One region of the Paenibacillus sp. CF095 genome, then DNA from elsewhere that is predicted to be linked to it. Evidence: riboswitches for the same ligand, from Rfam matches in the RefSeq annotation. Region 1 holds a riboswitch; the other holds the start of a gene.

Region 1 (3,785 bases):
CCCTTTGGAACCACAATGGTTGAATTTACAACGGTAGGTGCAGCCGCAGCCGGAACGGCACCAAATATAGAAGCAACCAAACCAGCGGACAGCAACAACGTCAATATTTTTTTCATAACTTAATTCCTCCCTTATTCTCTCGTTTTTTGGTAGTGTACAAGTCTGGGCTTGTACTGGAAGTTCGCCAGAGGTGCACCTCTGCCCAACTCACAACCTAATCCTACCAAATAAGGAAGGTAACTAGAATAATCATTAGATCAGATATATCATGACATCGCACAATCCCTGTCATATCGGCATTTTTTGCATACCAGGTCCCTCAAGCAATATGCTGATATCAACCTCAGGTATGCTCATTTGTAACGTTTGTATCCCTAACTTTAATCCCCGATAACAAAGAAAGACCACAACATTTATCTCCAAATGTGTGATCTTGAATGTCTTCTGGCTTGCTGATATAAGATATCAGGCTCCGAATCTCTGACGATAACCGCACTTTCGACACAACTCTTCCACAGCTTCCCGCCTGGAGAAGCCATATACCAGATTGTTCGCTCGCTCACCCTCAATAATCTCCGAGAATGACTTCTCGTGCACATTACCCAGGTTAATTACACCCTCGCCATCGAGACAGCATGGAACCACCGTTCCATCCACAAGCACAGCTGCCTGACCACGCAATGCATGGCAGAAGCCTTTGCCGTCATCTTCAGGTGCATCCAGACTTGGCCACTGGAACTCATGGTCCTGATTCAGGTATACATTCGGGGCAATTTTGACCCCGCTGCCTGGAACTACTTTTTCCTCAATGCAGAAGTCCAGATTGAACTCACGTTCCAATACTTCAAGGGTCTCCCGATTTCGATTCATCTGAGCATTTGTGAAGTTATCCTGCGTCAGATTCCACAGTCGGAATGAAATGATGACATTGTGCTTAACGGCCTCGTGTACAAAGGACAAAATATGACGCAGGTATCCGTCACGGTCGGTTGAACCTTCATGCCCATCGAAGCTGTGCAGGGAGAAATTCATCTGTCGCAGCGCCGGTTTGCCAAGCAATTTATGCTGAGTCTTGGGCAGCAGTGTACCATTCGTTGTAATGTTCACCTTGAGTCCCTTCTCATGTGCGGAATCGAGTAACAGATCTATTTTGGGATGCAACAAGGGTTCGCCTTTGACATGTAGATAAATATGATTGGTGTGTGGTTTAACTTGTTCCAGTATATTGTTGAAGACTTCAGGGTCAATGAATCCTTTGGCACGCTGTGTCTGCGGACAGAAGCTGCAAGCCAGATTGCAGATACTCGTGATCTCAATATATACTTTTTTGAACGTTTTCAACTCGGGTCCCCATTCTGCCTAGGAGGGAGAACAATCCCACCTGCATTTTGTGATCCGGCCAATACGGGCCATCCTTATTATATCGGGTTCCTGAGCCGAGGTAAATTGTTCAGTTATCATGCTGCCTCTTTACAGTTCATGTTCAAGTGATATATGCTGAACACACAACTGCATATCTTGAACTTTTGCACTAGGGGAGCCTTGCGGCTGAGACGAATATGACTTATTCGGACCCTTTGAACCTGATCTGGATCATACCAGCGGAGGGAAGTGGAGCGGCCTTTTAGTAAGCGGAATTTTCTCAATGTATGTGAAGATAAATTGCGAATTTAACTTACAGACCCACTCATTTCTCCGGAAATGGGTGGGTCTTTTTTATGTAGATTTATAAGTTTTCAGCGAAGCTGAATCAATCGATATCGTAAAAACCACTTCAGCTAAACGCGGTCTGTCTTCTCGAAAAGTACGTCGATAGACGTTTTTCTTATGTTACTTCTGCAAAGCACAAGATGCCGTTGTTATTCCAGCAGTCTGATATCAAGGGGGTGAGGATCAGATGACCAACCATGTAACCATTCACAACATAAGCTTCGCTTTTCCGGAAAAAATGGATTCCCCCGTACTCTCCAATGTGTCGCTTCAGGTTCAACAAGGGGAATTTGTCTCGCTCATCGGCTCAAGCGGATCAGGTAAAAGCACGCTTTTCAAGCTGCTCGCAGGCTTGCATGAGCCTACCGTCGGCACCATCGATATTGCTGATGTACCGCAAGGACAACGGCTCGGACGAGTCGCCTATATGCCGCAGAAAGACCTGCTGTTATCCTGGCGTACCGTCATGGAGAACTGCATGCTGCCTGCCGAGCTGGCACCAGGCCGACAGGACAAGGACAAACTACGAGCCGATATCATCGCAGGATTGGCAAGGTTCGGCTTGTCCGGTTATGAGCAGGCCTATCCAGATGAGTTATCCGGCGGCATGCGGCAGCGGGTGGCATTGCTGCGTACCTTGCTTACAGGCGGGCAGCTCATGTTGCTGGATGAACCCTTCGGTGCACTCGACGCCTTAACCAAACGACAAATGCATCGCTGGTTATTGGAGCTGTGGGAGGGCTTTGGCCAAACCGTGCTGTTCATTACACATGACATCGAAGAAGCCCTGCTGTTAAGTGACCGTATCATTCTGTTAACTCCAGGGGGGCAAGGCCAGCAGTTGCGGGAGATGACGGTTCCCTTACCACGCCCAAGGCATTCGGACATGATCTACGAACTGGCTCTCGTGCAGATGAGGCAACAACTGGAGGAACAATTGCATGCAAATTGATAGAGCTGAGGTTAGCGTTTGGACGTGGTGTTCAAAGTGGCTCTCGAGGTCGTTTTCCCAATATGGTTTGTTTATTATGCTCATGTTCTTATCACTGGCGATCTGGGAAGTGATTGTGCGTATGGAATGGGTGCCCTCCTTCATCATTCCTGCACCCACGGCCATCATAGGCTCACTGGTCGAGCATCGTCATCTGCTGTTGACCATCCATCTGCCTGCAACCTTTATGGAGGTTGCCGTAGGTTTTGGATTATCCATAGTGACCGGAATTACGCTAGCGACAGGCATGCATATGAACCGATCGATTGAAAAGGCCTTGTATCCCTTCATCGTGATCAGTCAGACCATACCGCTGATTGCCCTGTCCCCCGTATTTATCCTGTGGTTTGGTTACACGTTGTGGAGCAAAGTCGCGGTGGTATTCTTAATCGCATTCTTCCCCATTGTGGTCAGTACCTACGATGGACTCCGCCAAGGCGATCCAGAGCAGCGTGAACTGCTGCTCACCATGGGCGCCAGCAAGTGGGATATTTTTTGCAAACTCCAGGTTCCGCTGGCACTTCCCTCTTTTTTCTCGGGGTTAAAGATGTCTGTGGTGTACTGCGTGGTTGGGGCAACGATTGGCGAATGGCTCGGTGGCAGCAAAGGTCTCGGATACTTCAGCCGCCGCATGTCCAGCAACATGAACACGGATGCGATGTTTGCTGCTATTGTGCTGTTATCCTTACTTGGGATCGTTTTGTTTGTACTGATTGCCTGGCTGGAGAAACGGTTTAGCATACGGCGTCATCGTCATGGAGGCAAAAGAAAAGTTGGATAATACTTAGACAGAAATTAGAGGTAAATACAGGAGTTACAATCTTCAAAACATACCTTATGCACAATTTCAGCAGCATCTTCAATCAGTTCATTGTCACATTGTCCGTTAACATGCTGCTGTCCATTTTCTACAAACCAAAACGATGAAATGAGGAACTTCATTTATGAATAACAAAGGTATATACTCCCTGCTTCCCATCATGCTCATTAGCCTTTTGCTGATCGTTAGCGGATGCAGCACCACGAATACTAGCAAAAACACGCCAACAACAGACTCTGCAACCAATGCACAACAGACAGACAT
Region 2 (3,785 bases), on a different contig from region 1:
TGTCTTCATACTTCATGTTCTTGGCTTGCATCGGATTGGAGAAGACAGGCGCTACCGTTGGATTGGATAATACCCATGCGATATAACCATGCAGTGCGATAAAACAAAACAGTAGAAAAAATACAACGGAGAGCAGCAACGCTACGATAATATGTTTGAACCGAATCAGCCTCGGTGATAGGGAAGAGGGCAGATCGGACACTTTTGTATGCAGCGGGGCTTCGCTCTGGGATGTTGGATACATGAATGCCCCTCCTTTGAAGTTCAGTTGAAGATAACAACGACATGAAAAGAGAATTGCGTCGATTTCAGAGCCTGCTTCAGAGCGATATCTTAATGTAATATATCTTTATCGTATGTTCCAGTATAGTCAAAGTCAATTGATTGAGGGCATTTGTTACGCAATTGTTATATAGTTCTTAAGATATATGGGTAACATTACCTTAGTGTGTAAATTACAGGGGATTAAGTCTTATAAAAAGGAAAAATTTACAGGTTGGCCTATTTTGATTTTGGCTCTTTTTGGTTTACAGATGAGACCGTTTCTCATATAATTTATGTAACCAAGTTTCATGTGATGAAACATGAGGAGGGCATTATGCCATGGAAGATCGCAAGTTAACCGTCCGGGCTGTGGAACGGGCGCTGGATATATTATTATGTTTTACCACACGCAGTGATCTGGGACTCACCGAAATTGCCAGCCAGATCGGCTTGCACAAAAGTACAGTGCACCGTTTGATGGCTACGCTGGAGGATCGAGGGTTCGTGATCCGTGATGCAGCAACAGAGAAGTACCGACTTGGCATCCGAATCTGGGAACTGTCGGCTCATATGTCCCGCAGTGATGATCCCGCTATTCTGCTGCTGCCTGCGATGGAGCGACTGAGAGATCGATTGGGGGAGACCGTGAGTCTGTACCTGCGTGATGGGAGTGAACGGATACGGATTCAGGCTGTGCAAAGTGATCAGGCGATTCGCCGAGTCGCCCCCGTTGGTGTTAGACTCCCGCTGTCTGTGGGCGCTTCCAGCAAAGTTTTGATGGCGTTTGCCACGGACGAGGATCGTGAAGAACTGATGAACGGCCCGGAATGGCCGGTGTTTATTGATCCCGCGGTGTATTTGGCGCAAATGGGAGATATCCGGGATAACGGATATGCGACGAGTTATGAGGAACGTGAGCCGGGAGCTGCCGCGGTATCTGTACCGATTATGGATCGCAGAGGCAATATTGCAGCTGCGCTCTCGGTCTCAGGGCCTGTCAGTCGACTCTCGCAGGAGACATTGCATGAATACGCACCTGTATTGAAGGATGCTGCTACGCAGATGGGGCTCATGTTATCCTGATGTTTATGTAAGTTTTTTTCTCCAATGGAGTTTGATCATTTGGAATATAAAGGTTGTTTTTATGTTCCGGTTGCGCTACTCTGTAATGGACGGCCCTACGGGGCCAGCTTCATTGAATATGAACGGCGGCTTATGTAAGCCGCAACTTACTAACGTTACTGGGGGAGTCCGAATTGTCCGGACTGAGACGGAATCGCTTGAGATTCCGGACCCTTTGCACCTGATCTGGATCATACCAGCGTAGGGAAGTAATCGGCGATATGACCTCAACCACCTCATGATGTGACCCTTGTAGTCTCCGTTAAGGAGCTGATTGAAGGTGCATTATTGGTGATGGACATAAAAGTCGGTTCCTTCGGGGACCGGCTTTTTTATATACAGTGAACGGGCGATATAGCGCGTACTCCATTGACTTCTTTTTTCAATAACCTGCGAAAGTGGGCTTGTATGATGAGAGAGAAGTCACCATAGATTCATGATCTGTGGCAGCCTCCGTCTGTTGTTAACTGTACATGAAAAGTGTCTCCCCTGGTCTGGCGTAGGATCGCTCTTTCTTCTCTGCATTGCGCATGATTTGGGACAGGTACGTAAGTAAGCTAATGACGATACCAACCAAACAAGCGACGAACACTGAGGAGGAGACAAGCGAACATGAGTACAGGAAATCAAACGGGACAACAAGCGATGGAGCAGGAACATAACGGTCAGCAGGTGGAAAAAGAAACAGGAGCGGCCGGACGGATTCAGCCCTTTCCGGGCAGCCGCAAAGTCTACATTCAGGGCTCACGGCCCGACATTGCTGTACCTGAGCGTGAGATAGCCCTTCATGACACGAATACTCCCCAAGGGGTGGAGCATAACGAACCGCTACGTGTCTACGATACGAGCGGGCCGATGACCGATCCCGGATTTCATGCCGATATCCGTGCAGGTCTACCAGCCCTGCGTACCCGCTGGATCACAGAGCGTGGCGATGTTGAAGCTTATCAGGGTCGTACGGTTAAACCGGAGGATAACGGACTAAAGCCCGGAGGGAAGAGAGCTGGAGCCGAAGAGTACCCTGGATTGCGTGGCAAACCGCTGCGAGCACAGACAGGACGCTGTGTGACTCAGATGCATTATGCGAGGCAGGGAGTCATTACGGCAGAGATGGAGTTTGCCGCCATTCGTGAGGGCGTAGAACCGGAATTTGTAAGGCAGGAGCTGGCGAGTGGACGTGCGATTCTGCCATCCAACATCAATCACCCGGAGAGTGAACCGATGTTAATCGGTCGTCATTTTCACGTGAAGATCAATGCCAACATAGGTAACTCTGCCGTATCTTCCTCCATCGAGGAAGAGGTGGAGAAGATGACCTGGGCGGTACGTTGGGGATCGGATACGGTGATGGATCTGTCCACAGGCAAAAACATTCATACCACCCGGGAATGGATCATCCGTAATTCACCTGTGCCGATTGGTACGGTGCCGCTGTATCAAGCGCTGGAGAAGGTGAATGGCGAAGCGGAAGCGCTGACCTGGGAGTTGTACCGTGATACGCTCATTGAGCAGGCAGAGCAGGGAGTGGACTACTTTACGATCCACGCAGGTGTACTGCTGCGTTATATTCCCATGACCGCCAAGCGGATGACAGGCATTGTGTCTCGCGGTGGGTCCATTATGGCAGCATGGTGCCTTGCGCATCATCAGGAGAATTTTTTGTACACCCATTTTGAAGAAATCTGCGAGATTATGAAAAGGTATGATGTGGCGTTTTCGTTGGGAGATGGACTTCGTCCAGGCAGTATCTACGATGCCAATGACGAAGCTCAGATGGCGGAACTGGCTACGCTCGGGGAACTGACGCAGATCGCATGGAAGCATGATGTGCAGGTGATGATCGAAGGGCCGGGTCACGTGCCGATGCATAAGATCAAAGAGAATGTGGACTTGCAGATGGAGATATGTAAAGAGGCACCGTTCTATACGCTGGGGCCGCTGACGACCGACATTGCTCCGGGATACGACCACATCACATCCGCCATTGGTGCGGCCATGATTGGCTGGTTCGGCACGTCCATGCTCTGTTATGTTACACCAAAAGAACATTTGGGCCTGCCCAACAAGGATGATGTGCGGGAAGGGGTCATCGCCTACAAGATTGCAGCCCACGCCGCCGATCTGGCAAAAGGCCATCCACGTGCTCAACGCCGGGATGATGCATTGTCCAAGGCGCGCTTCGAATTCCGCTGGCGTGACCAGTTTAACCTGTCACTGGACCCTGAACGTGCGCTGTCCTACCATGATGAGACGCTGCCAGCAGAAGGGGCCAAAGAAGCTCATTTCTGCTCCATGTGCGGACCGAAGTTCTGTAGCATGCGCATCACGCAGGACATTCGTGCCTTTGCCGCGGATAAAGGATTGTCCGAGAATGAGGCTGTAGCAGCGGGCATGCAGGA

What was found. Region 1 has a riboswitch for thiamine pyrophosphate ahead of BLS69_RS19310 (ABC transporter ATP-binding protein). Riboswitches for the same ligand answer to the same signal wherever they lie in the genome.
Region 2: another riboswitch for thiamine pyrophosphate. It lies ahead of thiC (phosphomethylpyrimidine synthase ThiC); the one in region 1 lies ahead of BLS69_RS19310 (ABC transporter ATP-binding protein).

What each region holds. Positions count from the first base shown of each region.
Region 1 is NZ_FMZN01000001.1:4,380,824-4,384,608, forward strand. It holds gene BLS69_RS19300 (pectate lyase) at 1-116, opposite strand, end outside; gene BLS69_RS19305 (radical SAM/SPASM domain-containing protein) at 466-1,341, opposite strand; TPP riboswitch at 1,524-1,627, shown strand; gene BLS69_RS19310 (ABC transporter ATP-binding protein) at 1,898-2,662, shown strand; gene BLS69_RS19315 (ABC transporter permease) at 2,652-3,482, shown strand; gene BLS69_RS19320 (ABC transporter substrate-binding protein) at 3,646-3,785, shown strand, end outside.
Region 2 is NZ_FMZN01000009.1:55,999-59,783, forward strand. It holds gene BLS69_RS30230 (alpha/beta hydrolase) at 1-244, opposite strand, end outside; gene BLS69_RS30235 (IclR family transcriptional regulator) at 604-1,347, shown strand; TPP riboswitch at 1,498-1,611, shown strand; gene thiC (phosphomethylpyrimidine synthase ThiC) at 2,032-3,785, shown strand, end outside.